Regions from separate parts of the Streptomyces sp. NPDC004542 genome, predicted to be linked through region 2. Evidence: predicted binding sites of a transcription regulator. Region 2 holds the regulator's gene; each other region holds the start of a gene.
The links. The regulator HrcA, encoded in region 2, represses chaperone genes, less so after heat shock. The targets are predictions, from matches to a motif close to TTNGCACTCNGNNNNNCNGAGTGCNAA.
Positions count from the first base shown of each region.

Region 1: groES (co-chaperone GroES) is a predicted target of HrcA. The motif match lies at 4,742-4,768, and genes of this name have one in related genera.
Region 3: groL (chaperonin GroEL) is a predicted target of HrcA. The motif match lies at 2,283-2,309, and genes of this name have one in related genera.

Region 1 is NZ_JBEXLP010000001.1:293,758-300,381, reverse strand. Features, by position in the region: gene ABZX30_RS01410 (YciI family protein) at 1-265, shown strand, start outside; gene ABZX30_RS01405 (RNA polymerase sigma factor) at 310-1,632, shown strand; gene ABZX30_RS01400 (methyltransferase domain-containing protein) at 1,580-2,860, opposite strand; gene ABZX30_RS01395 (polysaccharide deacetylase family protein) at 2,843-3,790, shown strand; gene ABZX30_RS01390 (polysaccharide deacetylase family protein) at 3,787-4,629, shown strand; gene groES (co-chaperone GroES) at 4,915-5,223, shown strand; gene groL (chaperonin GroEL) at 5,348-6,624, shown strand, end outside.
Region 2 is NZ_JBEXLP010000014.1:92,333-98,956, reverse strand. Features, by position in the region: gene hemW (radical SAM family heme chaperone HemW) at 1-23, shown strand, start outside; gene ABZX30_RS11460 (Uma2 family endonuclease) at 123-701, shown strand; gene ABZX30_RS11455 (DUF3097 domain-containing protein) at 679-1,494, opposite strand; gene ABZX30_RS11450 (MBL fold metallo-hydrolase) at 1,526-2,263, opposite strand; gene hrcA (heat-inducible transcriptional repressor HrcA) at 2,438-3,454, shown strand; gene dnaJ (molecular chaperone DnaJ) at 3,455-4,591, shown strand; gene ABZX30_RS11435 (nitronate monooxygenase) at 4,817-5,890, shown strand; gene ABZX30_RS11430 (16S rRNA (uracil(1498)-N(3))-methyltransferase) at 5,887-6,624, shown strand, end outside.
Region 3 is NZ_JBEXLP010000002.1:137,078-143,701, reverse strand. Features, by position in the region: gene thrC (threonine synthase) at 1-1,144, shown strand, start outside; gene ABZX30_RS02170 (ubiquitin-like small modifier protein 1) at 1,182-1,457, shown strand; gene ABZX30_RS02165 (cold-shock protein) at 1,902-2,105, shown strand; gene groL (chaperonin GroEL) at 2,473-4,095, shown strand; gene ABZX30_RS02155 (NADH:flavin oxidoreductase) at 4,368-5,492, shown strand; gene ABZX30_RS02150 (hypothetical protein) at 5,756-6,328, opposite strand; gene ABZX30_RS02145 (PTS transporter subunit EIIC) at 6,325-6,624, opposite strand, start outside.

The DNA of each region.
Region 1 (6,624 bases), on a different contig from region 2:
GATCGAGGAGATCACCAAGGCCGGCGTGATGCTGGACACCGCCGGGCTCACCCCCTCCGCCCAGGGCACCCGGGTCCGCTGGGAGAACGGGCAGCTCTCCGTCACCGACGGGCCCTTCACCGAGTCCAAGGAGGTCATCGGCGGCTACGTGCTCATGCAGTGCAAGGACAAGGCCGAGGCACTGGAGTGGACCAAGCGCTTCCTGAAGGTCCACGAGGACTTCTGGACCGTGACCTGCGAGGTCCGCGAGATCGCCGAGAGCTGACCGTCATTGGCGCGGGCCGGGCCGGGGGTGTTGCATGGGGGGCTGTGGAACAGCAGCCCACCGCCGCCGCCCAGGCCGTCGGGACCGCCATCGAGACCGTCTTCCGGCTGGAGTCGCCCCGGCTCGTCGCCGGCGTGACCCGGATCGTGCGCGACATCGCGATCGCCGAGGAACTGGCGCAGGACGCGCTGGTCGCCGCCCTGGAACGGTGGCCCCGGGACGGCGTGCCCGACAACCCCGGCGCCTGGCTCATGGCCACCGCCCGGCACCGCGCCGTCGACCTGGTCCGCCGCCGCGAGAACTACGCCCGCAAGCTCGCCGAGATCGGCCGCGACCTGGAAACCACGGCTGGGCCGCCGGAACCGGCCGACCCCGACGACATCGACGACGACCTGCTCCGCCTGGTCTTCACCACCTGCCACCCCGTGCTGTCCCCGGAGGCCCGCACGGCGCTCACCCTGCGCCTGCTGGGCGGCCTGAGCACGGCCGAGATCGCCCGCGCCTTCCTCGTTCCCGAGCCGACGGTCGCCCAGCGCATCGTCCGCGCCAAGCGCACCCTGGCGAGGCGGAACGTCGCCTTCGAGGTCCCCTGCGGCCCCGACCGGGAGGCCCGCCTCGGCTCCGTCCTCGACGTCATCTACCTGATCCACAACGAGGGGTACGCGGCCACCGCCGGCGACGACTGGCTGCGCCCCGCCCTGTGCGAGGACGCCCTCCGCCTGGCCCGCGTGCTGTCCGGCCTGATGCCCGAGGAGCCGGAGGTGCACGGCCTGACCGCCCTCCTGGAGTTCCAGTCCTCCCGGGCCGCCGCCCGTACCGGCCCCCGGGGTGAGCCGGTCCTGCTGAAGGACCAGAACCGCCGCCGCTGGAACCGCATGCTCATCGCCCGCGGCATCGCGGCCCTCGACCGCGCCGGGGCCGTGGCCACCGGTGCCCCCGGCCCGTACGTCCTGCAGGCGGCGATCGCGGCCTGCCACGCGCACGCCCACACGTACGAGGAGACGGACTGGCCGGCCATCGCCGCCCTGTACGACCTGCTCGCCGCCCGGGCCCCGTCCCCCGTCGTGGAGCTGAACCGCGCGGTCGCCGTCTCGATGGCGCGGGGTCCGGCTCCCGCGCTGGAGATCGTGGACCGGCTGGCCGCCGAACCCTCCCTCCGCGACTACCACCTGCTGCCCAGCGTCCGCGGCGACCTGCTCGCCCGGCTGGGCCGCCCGGCCGAGGCCCGCGCGGACTTCGAACGTGCGGCACGGCTCACCCGGAACGGGCGGGAGCGGGAGATGCTGCTGCGGCGGGCGGGGGAGTGCGCGCACGTCACCTCAACGGGTGGCCGACCAGCATCGTCGGCGCCCCCGCCACCCGGGTGAGGAACACCGTCGCCGAGTGGGGGCCCTGGGGCTTGACCTTCCTGCGGAGTTCCTCGGGTTCGACCGCCGAGCCGCGCTTCTTCACGGTCAGGACGCCGACCTCACGCTGTCTGAGCAGGGCTTTCAACTTCTTGACGTTGAAGGGGAGCTGGTCGGTGATCTCGTACGCGGAGGCGTACACCGTCGGCCGGTGGGCGTCCGCCGTGACGTAGGCGATGGTCGGGTCGATCAGCCCGCCGTCCACCTCCTCGGCGACCTCCGCCACCAGGTGCGCCCGGACGACGGCGCCGTCCGGCTCGTACAGGTACCGCCCCACGGGCCGCACTCCGGGGTCGGGCAGGCCCCGGGAGAGCAGCGAGCGTGGCCCCGGCAGCAGCGTGGCCCGCACGGCCGTGCCGCCGGTGCCGAACCAGAGCACCGCCTCCTTCACGTCCCCGCCGTCGGAGATCCACTCGGCCTCGGCCCGCTCGGGGACCGCCTCGTGCGGGATGCCGGGGGCGACCTTCAGGGCGGCCACCCGGGCCGCGGACGCGGCGCTCACGGCCCAGGACAAGGGCGGTGAGTACGCCTCGGGATCGAAGATACGGCCCCGTCCGCCGCGCCGGGCGGGGTCCACGAACACCGCGTCGTACCCGGCGGTGCCGACCTCCGTGACATCGGCCTCCCGCACCTCGATGAGTTCCGTCAGCCCCAGCGCCTCGGCGTTCGCCCGGGCCACGGCCACCGTCAGCGGATCGCGGTCCACGGCGAGGACGCGGATCCCGGCGCGGGCGAAGGCGATCGCGTCGCCGCCGATGCCGCAGCACAGGTCCGCGACGGACGTCACCCCCAGCTCCCTCAGCCGGCCGGCCCGGTAGCCCGCCACGCTCGTGCGGGTCGACTGCTCGACCCCGTTCGCAGTGAAGAACATCCGCTCCGCGTCCGCGGCGCCGAACTTGGCCGCCGCCCGCTGCCGCAGCCTGGCCTGGCCGAGGGCGGCCGAGACCAGGTCCGCGGGGTGGTCGCGGCGCAGCCGGGTGGCGACGGCGAGTTCCTCGGCCGGTGCCGTGCCGCGCACCTCGTCGAGGAGGGCGCGGCCCTCGGGGGTGAGCAGGGAGCGGAAGGGGAGCAGGTCGTTCACCGGGTCATTGTGGGCCAGCCGGTGGATGGTGCGCCCGCGGCGGCGGTGTCGGGCCGGTCGGGGGCCGGGGCTCTGCGAAGATCCCACACCATGCGAGTAGTAGTACAAAATGACAAAAATGGTGCGCGAGGGAGGCGGGCGGTCACCCGGTCCGGACTGGTCGCGCTCGCCGTGGCCGCCGTCGTCTCCGGCGGTCCCCTCTCCGGCTGTACGGCACCGGGCACGGCCCCGGACGTCCGGCCGGCCCCGGGCCAGCAGCGCCTCCGCGGGCCCGCCGAGGCCCTGGACTCCTACGCCTCCCGGCTGCGTACCTCCCACGCCGCCCTGGCCGCCGCCGCCCGGCGCTGGGGCCTGGCCGCGGCCCCGCTGACACCGCCGCCGCCCCCCGCCCGCAAGCCGCGGATCACCGCCCGCGACGGATTCGAGGTCGACGGCCAGGAGGAACTGGACCTGCCTCCGGTCTTCACCACGGTCCCCACCCGGCAGAAGATCGTCTTCCTCACGATCGACGACGGCGCCGAGAAGGACCCGGCCTTCCTGCGCATGATGAGCGACCTGAAGATCCCCTACACCGCGTTCCTCAGCAACTACCTGGTCGAGGACGACTACGGCTACTTCCGGACGATGCAGGCCAAGGGCATCACCCTCAACAACCACACCCTCACCCACCCCTACCTGCCGGGCCTGTCCTACGACGAGCAGCGCGACGAGATCTGCGGCATGCAGCGGATCATGCGCGAGCAGTTCGGCAAGACCCCGGCCGTCTTCCGCCCGCCCTACGGCAACTACAACCGCGACACCCTGCTCGCCGCCAAGTCCTGCGGCATCAAGTACGCGCCCATCTGGGACGAGGAGGTCTACGTCGACCACTGGGAGTACCGGGAGGACGACCAGAGCCTGCACCCCGGCGACATCGTCCTGACCCACTTCCGGGGACGGGACGACTGGAACGGCACGATGGTCGACGACATGCGCCGGTTCCTGGACAAGGTCACGGCCGAGGGGTACGCGGTGGCCCGCCTGGAGGACTACCTGTGAGGCGGCGGTGGCGGCGACGCCGGGTCCTGGCCGCCGCCGCGCTCACCGGGGCCGCACTCCTCCTCGCCGGCTGCGCCCAGTCCGTCGACCCGATCGAACGGCTGGGTGAGAAGGCGGCCCAGCGGGTACGCCACCCCGCGCCCGCCCGTGACGTGGCGTACCGCCACTGGGGGCTGCGCGCCCCGCTCGCCCCCGCCCCGAGCCCCCCGGCCCGCGTTCCGCTCCGTCCCCGCGCGCCCCGCCGGAGGGGCCTGCCCCCGCTCCCGGTCGTCGACCGCGTCCCGACCTCCGACAAGGTCGTCTTCCTCACCTACGACGACGGCGCCGAGAAGGACCCGCGCTTCGTCGACATGGTCCGCGAACTGCGCCTCCCGGTGAGCATGTTCCTCACCGACAGCGTCGTGGGCCCCGGCTACGGCCACTTCGCCCGCCTGCGGTCGGTCGGCGCCGCCGTCCAGAACCACACCCTCGACCATCCCGCCATGGCCGGACTGCCCTACGCCGGCCAGCGCGCCGAGATCTGCGGCCAGCAGGAGAAACTCCGGTCCCGCTTCGGCGTCCGCCCCCGCCTCTTCCGCCCGCCCTACGGCACGTACGACGCCACGACGCTGCGCGCCGCCGCCGACTGCGGCATCTCGGCGGTGGTCCTCTGGCGCGCCTCCGTGACGGCCGACGCCCTCGCCTACGCCAGGGGCGAACACCGTCTCCACCGCGGCGACATCATCCAGGTGGGCCCCGAGGGATCCACCGGCCCGGACCTGAAGGACCGCACCCTGCGCCTCCTGCGCGAGGCGCAGGCCCGGGGCCTGACGGTGGGCCGCCTGGAGGACTACGTCTGAGGACGCCTTCGCGTGCCGCTCGGCTCCGCCCGGCCGAAGCGGGGCCCGGGGGCAAAGGCCCCCGGCGGACGGCCGCCGACCCCCCCCGCACACCCGACGCGCCGCACGGCAACTGGCACTCCGCTTGACCGAGTGCTAATCGCGGTCATAGTCTCGGTTCTGGCACTCGCCACAGGAGAGTGCCAACAAAGCGACGGGCAGGTCCGGCACCCGCGACGACGGATCGACCTGGTCGCCACCTCAGACAGTTAACCCCGTGAGATCTCCGAAGGGGGAGGTCGGATCGTGACGACCGCCAGCACCAAGGTTGCCATCAAGCCGCTCGAGGACCGCATCGTGGTCCAGCCGCTGGACGCCGAGCAGACCACGGCCTCTGGCCTGGTCATCCCGGACACCGCCAAGGAGAAGCCCCAGGAGGGCGTCGTCCTGGCCGTGGGCCCGGGCCGCTTCGAGGACGGTAACCGTCTTCCGCTCGACGTCTCCGTCGGCGACGTCGTGCTCTACAGCAAGTACGGCGGTACCGAGGTGAAGTACAACGGCGAGGAGTACCTCGTCCTCTCGGCCCGCGACGTCCTCGCGATCATCGAGAAGTAGTTCACCGCTTCACCTCCAAGCACCTTTGCTTGAACTGCGCCCCTGGCCCCCGCATCCGTAAGAAGCCGGGCGCCCGGGGCGCAGTGCCGTTTTGATCCAGATTTCCGAGAGGGCTCCCGCTGCCATGGCGAAGATCCTGAAGTTCGACGAGGACGCCCGTCGCGCCCTCGAGCGCGGCGTCAACAAGCTGGCCGACACGGTCAAGGTGACGATCGGCCCCAAGGGCCGCAACGTCGTCATCGACAAGAAGTTCGGCGCTCCGACCATCACCAACGACGGCGTCACCATCGCCCGTGAGGTGGAGATCGAGGACCCGTACGAGAACCTCGGCGCCCAGCTGGTGAAGGAGGTGGCGACCAAGACCAACGACATCGCGGGTGACGGTACGACCACCGCCACCGTGCTGGCCCAGGCGCTCGTCCGCGAGGGTCTGAAGAACGTCGCCGCCGGCGCCTCCCCGGCCGCTCTGAAGAAGGGCATCGACGCCGCGGTCAAGGCCGTCTCCGACGACCTGCTCGCCTCGGCCCGCCCGATCGACGAGAAGTCGGACATCGCCGCCGTCGCCGCGCTGTCCGCCCAGGACCAGCAGGTCGGCGAGCTCATCGCCGAGGCCATGGACAAGGTCGGCAAGGACGGCGTCATCACCGTCGAGGAGTCCAACACCTTCGGGCTGGAGCTGGACTTCACCGAGGGCATGGCCTTCGACAAGGGCTACCTGTCGCCGTACTTCGTGACCGACCAGGAGCGTATGGAGGCCGTCCTCGACGACCCGTACATCCTGATCAACCAGGGCAAGATCTCCTCGATCGCCGACCTGCTGCCGCTGCTGGAGAAGGTCATCCAGACCAACTCCTCCAAGCCGCTGCTGATCATCGCCGAGGACGTCGAGGGCGAGGCCCTGTCCACCCTGGTCGTCAACAAGATCCGCGGCACCTTCAACGCGGTCGCGGTCAAGGCCCCCGGCTTCGGTGACCGCCGCAAGGCGATGCTGCAGGACATGGCGATCCTCACCGGCGCCACGGTCATCTCCGAGGAGGTCGGCCTCAAGCTCGACCAGGTCGGCCTGGACGTGCTGGGCTCCGCCCGCCGTGTCACGGTCACCAAGGACGACACGACCATCGTCGACGGCGCCGGCAACTCCGAGGACGTCGTGGGCCGCGTCGCGCAGATCAAGGCCGAGATCGAGAACACCGACTCCGACTGGGACCGCGAGAAGCTCCAGGAGCGCCTCGCGAAGCTGGCCGGCGGCGTGTGCGTGATCAAGGTCGGCGCCGCCACCGAGGTGGAGCTGAAGGAGAAGAAGCACCGTCTGGAGGACGCCATCTCCGCGACCCGCGCCGCGGTCGAGGAGGGCATCGTCTCCGGTGGTGGCTCCGCACTGGTCCACGCCGTCAAGGTCCT
Region 2 (6,624 bases):
TGGTGCGGGACTTGGTCGACTGATCACTCCGGCGAGTGAATCCCCCCGGAACGCCGGTTCGGTCCCTAACCTGGTTCGTAGGCTGCCGCCAACAGGACGCGGCGGATGTGGAGGCCACGGAGATGACCGCTGTGGACGAGCGTGGGATGACCAGGTTCTTCGAGGAGTTCGAACCTCCGGAGGGCGTCAAGGTCGAGCTTCTTCGGGGAGAAATCGTGATGATGGCCGCTCCGGATCTGGTGCACAACCGGATTGTGGAGGAGGTGCAGGACCAGATCCCGCGCAAACGCTGGGCACGGCTTCAGACGACGGACGTGGACATCATCAACGAGGCCAGCGAGCCCATTCCGGATCTGGTGGTCATTCAACGCGGCGTCGCCCCGGACTCGGGGCGCCTGCTGCCGTCGCAGTTGATCACGTTGGTGGTCGAGGTGGTCTCCAAGACGAGCGTCGACCGGGACTACGGCGTCAAGCGTTCCGTCTACGCGGCAGGCGAGATCCCCGCTTACCTGATCATCGACCCGATCATGGCACACTGCGTCCTGCTCACGGAGCCCGTAGGCATGGGGGACGAGGCCGACTACCAGGCCCAGAGGATCACCCGATTCGGCGCTGCACTCCCGCTGGAATCACTCGGCGTCGAGCTGGACACCACCGAATTCGGCACCTACAAGGGCGTCAGGCCCCACCGCTACCCGTGACGAAGTCGATCAGCTCCTCCACCCGCCCCAGCAACTCCGGCTCCAGGTCCTTGTAGGAACCCACCCGCGCCAGGATCGCCTGCCACACCGCTCCGGTGTTGTCCGAAGGCCACCCCAGCGCCCGGCACACCCCCGTCTTCCAGTCCTGGCCGTGCGGCACCTGTGGCCAGCCCGGAATCCCCAGGGCCGACGGCTTCACCGCCTCCCAGATGTCGATGTACGGGTGGCCGACCACCAGCGCGTGCTCACTGGTCACCGACTGCGCGATCCGCCACTCCTTCGTGCCCGGGACCAGGTGGTCCACCAGGACACCCAGCCGCGCGTCCGGCCCCGGCCCGAACTCGGCCACGACGGCGGGCAGGTCGTCCACGCCCTCCAGGTACTCCACGACCACGCCCTCGACGCGCAGGTCGTCGCCCCACACCTTCTCGACCAGTTCCGCGTCGTGCCGGCCCTCGACGTAGATGCGCCCGGCACGGGCCACGCGCGCGCGTGCGCCCGGGACGGCGACCGAACCGGAGGCGGTACGGGTGGGACGTACCGGAGCCGACGACGCCGGCCGCACCAGCGTGACCACCCTGCCCTCGAGCAGGAACCCGCCCGGTTCCAGCGGGAACACCCGGTGCTTGCGGAAGCGGTCCTCCAGGGTCACCGTGCCCGCCTCGCAGCGGATCACCGCGCCGCAGAAGCCGGTGCCGGGCTCCTCGACCACCAGACCGGGCTCCGCGGGCACCTCCGGGACGGGCTTGGGTTTCTTCCAGGGAGGGTTCAGATCGGCGGGATACTGGCGCATTCGGATGACGATAGGAGAAGCCGTACCGCCATCAGGGCGACACGCCGAAACGCGCCGCCAGCTCGTCGCGTTGCCGCCGCACGAACGCCGCGTCCACCACCGCTCCGTGACCGGGCACGTACAGCGCGTCCTCGCCGCCGAGGTCGAGCAGCCGGTCGAGGGCGGCCGGCCAGTGGGACGGTACGGCGTCGGGGCCGGCCTGGGGATCGCCGGACTCCTCGACCAGGTCGCCGCAGAACACCACCTCGGGCTCGCCGGGGACCGAGCCGGGAACCAGCACCGCCAGGTCGTGGGCGCTGTGCCCCGGGCCGACGTTGGCCAGCAGCACCTGTCGTCCGTCGCCCAGGTCGAGGGTCCACTCGCCCGAGACCAGGTGGCGGGGCAGAGGGAGGGAGTCCACCGCCTCGTCCGCCTCCGCCACCGGCAGGCCCTGCCGGACGGCGTCCAGGCGGAGCTCCTCGCGCTCGTGCGTGAGCACGGTGTCCATGCCCACCGCCGCGAAGATCTCCGCGCCCGCGAAGGCCGCCGCGCCCAGCACATGGTCGAAATGGGGGTGGGTGAGCGCGAGATGGGTCACACGGCCCCCGGCCAGCTCCTGCGCCTGTGCGCGCAGGCGCGCGCCTTCGGCGAGACTCGACCCGGCGTCCACCACGAGCGCCGTACCCTCGCCGAGGACCAGTCCCGTGGTGCAGTCCCAGCGCGGCAGCCGGCACCGTCCGACCCCCGCGGCCACCCGCTCCCACCCCAGCTCTTCCCAAGCAACCGTCATACCGCGACGCTAGCGGGGAACGGTCCCACCCGGGCGCGGCGGCACGATCCGGCCTTGCCCGGGGTGTACCCCACGGCCGTACACTGGGCCGGGGAATGCTGGCACTCGCGAGCGCAGAGTGCCAGGCGAAGGACCCGAGGACCGCAGGGGACGATGTGCTGGAGGTGCGCGCGGATGCTGAGTGAACGCAGGCTGCAGGTGCTGCGCGCCATCGTCCAGGACTACGTCGGCACCGAGGAGCCCGTCGGCTCGAAAGCGCTCACCGAGCGGCACAGCCTCGGCGTCTCCCCGGCCACCGTCCGCAACGACATGGCGGCCCTGGAGGACGAGGGGTACATCGCCCAGCCGCACACCAGCGCGGGGCGCATCCCCACCGACAAGGGCTACCGGCTCTTCGTCGACAAGCTCGCGGGCGTCAAGCCGATGACCGGCCCCGAGCGGCGGGCGATCCAGAACTTCCTCGACGGCGCCGTCGACCTCGACGACGTCGTGGCCCGCACGGTGCGGCTGCTCGCGCAGCTGACCCGGCAGGTCGCGGTCGTGCAGTACCCCTCGCTGACCCGTTCGACCGTGCGGCACGTGGAGCTGCTCTCGCTCGCCCCGGCGCGCGTGATGCTCGTGCTGATCACGGACACCGGCCGGGTCGAGCAGCGGATGGTCGACTGCCCCGCCCCCTTCGGCGAGGCGTCCCTGGCGGATCTGCGCGCGCGGCTCAACAGCCGGGTCGCGGGCCGCCGGTTCACCGACGTGCCGCGGCTGGTCGAGGACCTCCCGGAGGGCTTCGACCCGGAGGATCGCGGTACGGTCTCCACCGTGCTCTCCACCCTGCTGGAGACACTGGTCGAGGAGAACGAGGAGCGGCTGATGATCGGCGGTACCGCCAATCTCACCCGCTTCGGACATGACTTTCCCCTCACCATCCGGCCGGTGCTCGAGGCGCTCGAGGAGCAGGTCGTCCTGCTCAAGCTGCTGGGCGAGGCCAAGGATTCGGGCATGACCGTGCGCATCGGGCACGAGAACGCCCATGAGGGACTCAACTCCACCTCGGTGGTGTCGGTCGGCTACGGTTCGGGCGGCGAGGCGGTTGCCAAGCTCGGCGTGGTCGGACCGACCCGCATGGACTACCCGGGAACGATGGGAGCGGTACGCGCAGTGGCACGGTACGTCGGACAGATCCTGGCGGAGTCGTAAGTGGCCACGGACTACTACGCCGTTCTCGGCGTGCGCCGCGACGCGTCGCAGGAAGAGATCAAGAAGGCCTTCCGCCGGCTCGCACGCGAGCTGCACCCGGATGTCAATCCTGATCCCAAGACGCAGGAGCGGTTCAAGGAGATCAACGCCGCCTACGAGGTGCTGTCGGACCCGCAGAAGAAGCAGGTCTACGACCTCGGCGGCGACCCGCTCTCGCAGGCCGGCGGCGCCGGCGCGGGCGGCTTCGGGGCGGGTGGCTTCGGCAACTTCTCCGACATCATGGACGCCTTCTTCGGCACCGCGTCCCAGCGCGGCCCGCGTTCGCGGACCCGGCGCGGCCAGGACGCGATGATCCGTATCGAGGTCGAGCTGGACGAGGCGGCCTTCGGCACGACCAAGGACATCCAGGTCGACACGGCGGTCGTCTGCAACACCTGCAACGGCGAGGGCGCCGCGCCGGGTACGACCGCCCAGACGTGTGACATGTGCCGCGGTCGCGGTGAGGTCTCCCAGGTCACCCGGTCCTTCCTGGGCCAGGTCATGACCTCCCGCCCCTGTCCGCAGTGCCAGGGCTTCGGCACGGTGGTACCGACCCCGTGCCCGGAGTGCGCCGGCGACGGCCGGGTGCGCTCCCGCCGCACCCTGACGGTCAAGATCCCCGCCGGTGTCGACAACGGCACCCGCATCCAGCTCGCCGGCGAGGGCGAGGTCGGACCGGGCGGCGGTCCCGCCGGTGACCTGTACGTCGAGATCCACGAACTCCCGCACAGCACCTTCCAACGGCGCGGCGACGACCTGCACTGCACGGTCACCATCCCGATGACCGCGGCCTCCCTCGGCACCAAGGTGCCGCTGGAGACGCTGGACGGCATGGAAGAGGTCGACATCCGCCCGGGCACCCAGTCCGGCCAGTCGATCCCGCTGCACGGCCGGGGCGTCACGCACCTGCGCGGCGGCGGCCGGGGCGACCTCATCGTCCACGTCGAGGTCCAGACCCCGACCAAGCTCGACCCCGAGCAGGAACGGCTCCTGCGCGAACTGGCCAAACTCCGCGGCGAAGAACGCCCACAGGGCCAGTTCCAGCCGGGGCAGCAGGGGTTGTTCTCGCGGTTGAAGGACGCGTTCAACGGGCGGTGAGGTGAGTCCGGGTGAGGGTGCGGCTCGTTCTGCCGGGGGTCCGGGGGTGGTCCCCCGGGTGGGCGGGGTCAGCCGGGGCAGCAAGGGTTGTTCTCGCGGTTGAAGGACGCGTTCAACGGGCGGTGAGGCCCGCGTTTACGGTGCCTGACCGCCGACAATTCCTCTGGCATATGTCAGAGGAAGCCCGGATTCGGACTTGTTCGGAGGACGTGACAACATGCCGTCATGTCCTCCGCACTGACCGATCTCGTTCCTCATCCGATCGTGCAGGCCCCCATGGCCGGCGGGGTCTCCGTCCCGCAGCTCGCCGCCGCCGTGTCGGAGGCGGGCGGTCTGGGGTTCCTCGCCGCCGGGTACAAGACCGCCGACGGCATGTACCAGGAGATCAAGCAGCTGCGGAGCCTGACCGGCCGTCCCTTCGGCGTGAACCTCTTCATGCCGCAGCCGGAACACCCCGATTCCGGTGCCGTGGAGGTCTACGCCCACCAGCTGGCAGGCGAGGCCTCGTGGTACGAGACCGAGCTCGGCGACCCGGACAGCGGCCGGGACGACGGCTACGACGCCAAGCTCGCCGTGCTGCTGGACAACCCGGTCCCGGTGGTCTCGTTCCACTTCGGCGTGCCGAGCCGGGACGCGCTCGACTCGCTGCGCCGCGCCGGAACCCTCACCCTGGTCACCGCGACCACCGCCGAGGAGGCCGTCGCGGTGGAGCGGGCCGGCGCCGACGCGGTCATAGCGCAGGGCGTGGAGGCCGGCGGCCACCAGGGCACCCACCGGGACATCCAGGAGAACGACGGCTCCGGCATCGGCCTCCTCGCACTGATCACCCAGGTCCGCGAGACCGTGGGCATCCCGATCGTCGCCGCCGGCGGCATCATGCGCGGCAGCCAGATCGCCGCGGTCAGGGCGGCCGGCGCGAGCGCGGCCCAGCTGGGCACCGCGTTCCTCGCCACCCCCGAGTCCGGCGCGAAGGCCCCGCACAAGCAGGCGCTGACCAACCCGCTGTACGCCCGCACCGAACTGACCCGCGCGTTCTCCGGCCGCCCGGCCCGCGCACTGGTCAACCGCTTCGTGCGCGAGCACGGCCCGTACGCCCCCGCCGCCTACCCGGAGGTCCACCACCTCACCTCGACGCTGCGCCTGGCCGCCGCCAAGGCCGGTGACGCGCAGGGCATGGCGCTGTGGGCCGGCCAGGGCCACCGGATGGCACGCGAGCTGCCGGCCGGGCAGCTGGTCGAGGTGCTGGCCGCCGAGGCCGAGGCGGCGACGGCGGCGCTGGCCCAGGGCGGTGCCCGGTGACCGCGCCGGTCTTCGTGGTCGACTCCCTGGAGGGCGTCGGCCCCGGCTCGGTCATCGACGTGACGGGCCCCGAAGGGCGGCACGCGGTCTCCGTACGGCGGCTCCAGCCCGGCGAGCACGTGGTGGTCACCGACGGGCGGGGCCGGGGGGCGGCCGGGGTCGTCCGCAGCGCGGCGGGCAAGGACCATCTGGTCGTCGAGCCCTTCGAGTTCCCGGTGGAAGCCGAGCCCAGCCCGCGTATCACCGTCGTCCAGGCCCTGCCCAAGGGCGACCGCGGTGAGCTCGCCGTGGAGACGATGACCGAGACCGGTGTCGACGCGATCGTGCCCTGGGCGGCGTCCCGCTGCATCACCCAGTGGAAGGGCGAGCGCGGCCTGAAGGCGCTCGGCAAGTGGCGCGCCACCGCCCGTGAGGCCGGCAAGCAGTCCCGGCGGCTGCGCTTCCCGGACGTCGCGGACGCGGCGACGAGCAAGCAGGTTGCCCAGCTTCTCGCCAAAGCCGACTTCGCCGCCGTCCTGCACGAGGACCGGGACTACCCCAGCGAGCCGCTGGCCACCGCCCAGCTCCCCGCCGAGGGCGAGATCGTGCTGGTCGTCGGCCCCGAAGGGGGCGTCGCCCCGGAGGAGTTGGCGCTCTTCGGGGAAGCGGGCGCGAAGGCGTACCGGCTCGGGCGTACCGTACTGCGTACATCGACCGCCGGGACCGCGGCGGCGGCCCTGCTCCTGGGCCGTACC
Region 3 (6,624 bases), on a different contig from region 2:
CGCCTACGACTTCTCGTCCTACGACACCGAGGAGCTCCGCAGGCGCATCGAGGCGGGCCCCGCGAACATCTGGCGCTACGCCCCGCTGCTGCCGGTCCCGGCCGACGTGGCGGACAAGCCGAACCTCAACCCCGGCTGGACCAAGCTCGTCAAGGCCGACAACCTGGCCCGCGAACTCGGCATCGAGCCGTCGCGCCTGTACGTGAAGGACGACTCCGGCAACCCGACGCACTCCTTCAAGGACCGGGTGGTCGCCCAGGCGCTGGAGGCGGCGCGCGCCTTCGGTTTCACCACCCTCTCCTGCTCCTCCACCGGCAACCTGGCCGGCGCGGTGGGCGCCGCCGCGGCCCGGGCGGGCTTCAGGTCCTGCATGTTCATCCCGCACGACCTGGAGCAGGGCAAGGTCGTCATGGCCGCGGTCTACGGCGGCGAGCTCGTCGGCATCGAGGGCAACTACGACGACGTGAACCGTTTCTGCTCCGAGCTGATCGGCGACCCGGCGGGCGAGGGCTGGGGCTTCGTCAACGTCAACCTGCGCCCGTACTACGCCGAGGGGTCCAAGACCCTGGCGTACGAGATCTGCGAGCAGCTCGGCTGGCGGCTGCCGGACCAGATCGTCGTGCCGATCGCCTCCGGTTCCCAGCTCACCAAGATCGACAAGGGTCTGCAGGAGCTGATCAAGCTCGGCCTGGTCGAGGACAAGCCGTACAAGATCTTCGGCGCCCAGGCCGAGGGCTGCTCGCCGGTGTCCACCGCGTTCAAGGCGGGCCACGACGTCGTGCGCCCGCAGAAGCCGAACACCATCGCCAAGTCCCTCGCCATCGGCAACCCGGCGGACGGGCCGTACGTCCTCGACATCGCGCGCCGCACGGGCGGCGCGGTGGAGGACGTGACGGACGAAGAGGTGGTGGACGCCATCAAGCTGCTGGCCCGCACGGAGGGCATCTTCGCCGAGACGGCGGGCGGGGTGACCGTCGGCGTCACCCGCAAGCTGATCAAGGACGGCCTCCTCGACCCGGCCGCGACGACCGTCGTCCTCAACACGGGCGACGGGCTGAAGACGCTGGACGCGGTGGCGGGCACCGGTCTGACCGCCACGATCCGTCCCACCCTCGATTCCTTCCGCCAGGCCGGCCTCGCCTAGGCGTCCCGCCCCGCTCACCCATCGGAGGTCACACCGCATGAGCGTCACCGTTCGTATCCCGACCATCCTGCGCACCTACACGGGCGGCCAGGCCGAGGTCCAGGCCGAGGGCGCGACCCTCGCCGACGTCATCGCCGACCTGGAGAAGAACCACACCGGCATCGCCGCCCGCGTCCTGGACGACCAGGGCAAGCTGCGTCGCTTCGTCAACGTGTACGTCAACGACGACGACGTGCGGTTCGAGCAGGGTCTGCAGACCGAGACCCCGGACGGCGCGGGCGTCTCCATCATTCCGGCCGTGGCCGGCGGCTGACCGAATGACCGAACATTACCGTCGGTAATGCGTAGCACCGAGAGTTCATCGAATTGCCCCCTCCGCGAGAGAAGCGGAGGGGGCAATTCAGTGTGGTTGAGCACGGTAGAGTTGGGGAACGCGCTCCCGGAACCCGGGGCAGGGCCCCCGGATTCGTATCGCACACCCGACAAGAAGTAGCCAAAGTGTGCGAACCTTTTGCGCCTTATGCAGCTTTTGTGGAGCCCGACTTGCCCAGAATTCAGCCGAATTTTTGGCAGATTCCCGACCGCTGCCGTCCAGATTTCTCGTCCGATTGACCTGTTGCAGACGGCAGTTGGACAGATACATTCGGCCGCGGTCGACGCGTTCCGGCGCACGCCCCCAGACCAGTTGGGGGGTGAGGTCTGACCCGGATCCGCGAAGTGTGGATCCGTGCAAGGGCCAGTAATAGGGGAGTTAGGCATGGCTCAGGGCACCGTCAAGTGGTTCAACGCGGAGAAGGGGTACGGCTTCATCGCGGTCGACGGTGGTGCGGACGTCTTCGTCCACTACAGCGCGATTCAGATGGACGGCTACCGCACCCTGGAAGAGGGTCAGCGGGTCGAGTTCGAGATCTCGCAGGGCCAGAAGGGTCCGCAGGCCGACATGGTTCGCGTCACCGCCTGAACGTTTTCACAGGGTGGAGGGCCCGCATCCGGGAGGATGCGGGCCCTTCGCCCTGCCCGGAGGGCGCCGCGCGGCCTGTTCGCGCACGGCGCAGCGCCCCGCCCGGACCCCCGTAGCCGCTTGCGCCCGCCCGTCACCCGACCGCCACCCCTCATCGAGCCCGCTTCGCGGGCGCGCCTTGCACTCAGGCATGCCGAGTGCTAATCATTGGCGTTAGCACTCTGAAGGTGAGAGTGACAGCGAAGGACCGGGTCGGTGAGGCCCGCAGGCCAAGTGGGGCAAGGAACCACGAGGTCCGCGAGCCGTCCGTCGCGGGCGCGGGCGCGGTCCGAAGGAATCACCCCCAGTCCTGGAGGGACCACTTCACATGGCCAAGATCATCGCGTTCGACGAGGAGGCGCGGCGCGGCCTCGAGCGCGGCATGAACCAGCTCGCGGACGCCGTCAAGGTGACGCTCGGCCCCAAGGGCCGCAACGTCGTCCTCGAGAAGAAGTGGGGCGCCCCCACGATCACCAACGATGGTGTGTCCATCGCCAAGGAGATCGAGCTCGAGGACCCGTACGAGAAGATCGGCGCCGAGCTGGTCAAGGAAGTCGCCAAGAAGACGGACGACGTCGCCGGTGACGGTACGACCACCGCGACCGTTCTCGCCCAGGCCCTGGTCAAGGAGGGCCTGCGCAACGTAGCCGCCGGCGCCAACCCGATGGCCCTCAAGCGCGGTATCGAGAAGGCCGTCGAGGCCGTCTCCGCCGCCCTGCTGGAGCAGGCGAAGGACGTCGAGACCAAGGAGCAGATCGCTTCCACGGCCTCCATCTCCGCCGCCGACACCCAGATCGGCGAGCTCATCGCCGAGGCCATGGACAAGGTCGGCAAGGAAGGCGTCATCACCGTCGAGGAGTCCCAGACCTTCGGTCTGGAGCTGGAGCTCACCGAGGGTATGCGCTTCGACAAGGGCTACATCTCGGCGTACTTCGCCACCGACATGGAGCGTATGGAGGCCGTCCTCGACGACCCGTACATCCTGATCGCCAACTCCAAGATCTCCTCGGTCAAGGACCTGCTCCCGCTGCTGGAGAAGGTCATGCAGTCGGGCAAGCCGCTGCTGATCATCGCCGAGGACGTCGAGGGCGAGGCCCTGTCGACCCTGGTCGTCAACAAGATCCGCGGCACCTTCAAGTCCGTCGCCGTCAAGGCCCCGGGCTTCGGCGACCGCCGCAAGGCCATGCTCGGCGACATCGCCATCCTCACGGGCGGCGAGGTCATCTCCGAGGAGGTCGGTCTCAAGCTGGAGAACGCCACCCTCGACCTGCTGGGCAAGGCCCGCAAGGTGGTCATCACCAAGGACGAGACCACCATCGTCGACGGTGCCGGCTCCTCGGACCAGGTCAACGGCCGGGTCAACCAGATCCGCGCCGAGATCGAGAACAGCGACTCCGACTACGACCGCGAGAAGCTCCAGGAGCGCCTGGCCAAGCTCGCGGGCGGCGTGGCCGTCATCAAGGCCGGTGCCGCCACCGAGGTCGAGCTCAAGGAGCGCAAGCACCGCATCGAGGACGCCGTCCGCAACGCCAAGGCGGCCGTCGAGGAGGGCATCGTCGCCGGTGGTGGCGTGGCCCTGCTCCAGGCCTCCCAGGTCTTCGAGAAGCTGGAGCTCGAGGGTGACGAGGCGACCGGCGCCAACGCCGTGAAGCTCGCGCTGGAGGCCCCGCTCAAGCAGATCGCCGTCAACGGTGGTCTCGAGGGTGGCGTCGTCGTGGAGAAGGTGCGCAACCTGACGGTCGGCCACGGCCTGAACGCCGCGACCGGCGAGTACGTCGACATGATCGCCGAGGGCATCATCGACCCGGCGAAGGTGACCCGCTCTGCCCTGCAGAACGCCGCCTCCATCGCCGCGCTGTTCCTCACTACCGAGGCCGTCATCGCCGACAAGCCGGAGAAGGCCGCCGCGCCCGCCGGCGGCGGCATGCCGGGCGGTGACATGGACTTCTGATCGGCCTGACGGTTGATCGCCTGTCCTTCGGACCGAGGGCGGTACGTCCAGCTTCTGGCTGGGGGTGCCGCCCTCGGGCGTTTCGTGGGCCTCAGTCGGCGTAGTCCTTGAGCTCCTCGGCGGTCAGGACGTCCGGGTGTGTGCTGGATCACGCGATGGCGGAACCGGGGTGCGGAATGCGTGGCCCGGAGCGGGTGTTTTGCTTAAGGCGGTGCAACAATGCGCGTGCACATACCAGTCGGTTGTCCCCACACCTCACGAGGAGCCCACACGTGACCGCCACGCCCCACGCCTCCCGCGCGGCCCAGATCCTCTCCCGGCCGACGACGATCAACGGCCTGACCGTCCCGAACCGCATCGCGATGGCGCCGATGACCCGCATGTTCTCCCCGGGCGGCGTCCCCGGCGAGGACGTGCTGTCGTACTACGCCCGTCGTGCCGCCGCCGGGGTGGGCCTGATCGTCACCGAGGGTACGTACGTCGGTCACGAGTCGGCGGGCAACAGTGACCGCGTGCCCCGGTTCCACGGTGAGGAGCAGCTCACGGGCTGGCAGAAGGTGGCCGGAGCGGTGCACGAGGCGGGCGGCACGATCGTGCCGCAGCTGTGGCACATCGGCATGGTCCGCAAGCAGGGCCAGCCCCCGTTCCCGGACGCCCCCGCGGTGGGCCCGTCCGGTCTGGTCACCGCGGGTGCCGAGCCCACCGGCAAGGCCATGACCCAAGCGGACCTGGACGACGTCGTCGCCGCGTTCGCCCAGGCCGCCGCGGACGCCGAGCGCATCGGCTTCGACGGCGTGGAGATCCACGGCGCCCACGGCTACCTCCTCGACCAGTTCCTGTGGGCCGGCACCAACCTGCGCACCGACGCCTACGGCGGCGACCCGGTGGCCCGTACGAAGTTCGCCGCCGAGATCGTCGCCGCGGTCCGCGAGCGGGTGTCCCCCGGCTTCCCCGTCCTCTTCCGCTACTCGCAGTGGAAGCAGCAGGACTACACCGCCCGCCTCGCCGAGACCCCCGAGGAACTCGAGGCGATCCTCACCCCGCTGGCCGCGGCCGGCGTCGATGCCTTCCACGCCTCCACCCGCCGCTACTGGCTCCCCGAGTTCGACGGCTCCGACCTGAACCTCGCGGGCTGGACGAAGAAGCTCACCGGCAAGCCGGTCATCACGGTCGGCTCGGTCGGCCTCGACGGCGACTTCGTCAATGCCTTCCAGGGCGAGGGCTCCCCGGTCAAGGCCATCGACAACCTCCTGGACCGGCTGGAGACCGAGGAGTTCGACATGGTCGCCGTCGGCCGCGCGCTGCTCCAGGACCCGGAGTGGGCGGCCAAGGTGCTCGCCGACCGCTTCGACGAGCTGAAGCCGTACGACGCCGCCGCGCTGAAGACGCTCAGCTGACGGTCTTCCTGGACTGTGGGTCGCGGTGGAGTGCGCCGTCGATCAGCAGCAGTCCGCGCCCCCGCGACGGCGGGGGCCGGGACACCGGCCACGCAGGCGCCCGTCCGCCGGCCGCGGGCGGCGGACGCGCGGACGGGCGACCCGGCCGTGCCGGCGTCCGGCGCCGGACCCGGACGCGGTGCCGGCGCACCCGGAGGAGGCGAGCAGCCGGCTCCGGGACGGGCACGAGGTCGCCGGGCGGCCCTGGAGCGGCCGGGGCGGGCCTACAGATGGCCCATCGGCTCGATGTCCACCTGCACCGGAGTGCCCCACACCCGCAGCACCTCGTAGTCGGTGAACTCGTGCACGAGCCGGTACGCCATCGCGGGCCGTGAGCCGCGCCGCTGGGCGGCGAGGTAGAGCTCGGCCTCGCGCCGGTCCCGCCGCGGCGTGCCGCACAGCTGCCACTCCCGGCCGTTCCACAACTCCGGCAGCCAGCGCTGCTGGGGCTGGGGACGGTCACCGCGCACCCCGTAACGGGAGGGGGCCGGACCGGCCGTTTCCGGCGCGTGCGGCCGGCCGCCGCCGAACTCGGCCCGCCGGGCCGCCCGCCGCCGGGTCTCGCACAACAGGCACAGATCCGGGGCGCTCTCGTCCACGGGCCCGGTCGGGTGCTCGGCGCACCGCGTGGTCGTGGCGGCGCTCGAAACGCTCTCCTCCAGCAGTTCCAGCGCCCGCCGCAGATCGGCCTTGACCTCGTGCAGCCTGGCGTCCGGCGTGTCGGCGGTCAGCGCCTCCCCGTGCTCGCCGAGCACCCGCAGGGCACGGCCGAGCGCGGTGAGCTGGGCGTGGTTCATGGCTGCACCTCTCTGTTCCGCGGGCCGCCCGCGTCGCCCTCATTGTCGCCGGTCCCGTACGCCCCGCCGGTACCGGTGAGCGCCGGGCTCCGATGCTCACCGGGCCGGACGGCCACGTACGTCGCCAGGAAGCCCACCGCGTACCCGGTCAGCAGGCCGCCCGCGTAGACCGCCGCGGTCAGGGCCGGGCTCCTGTTCCCTGCCAGCAGCGGGAACAGGGCCCAGCCCGACGGCCCGATCGCCGTCGCCCCGACCCGGTCGCCCAGCATCGCGAAGAACCCGACGAAGGCCCCGCC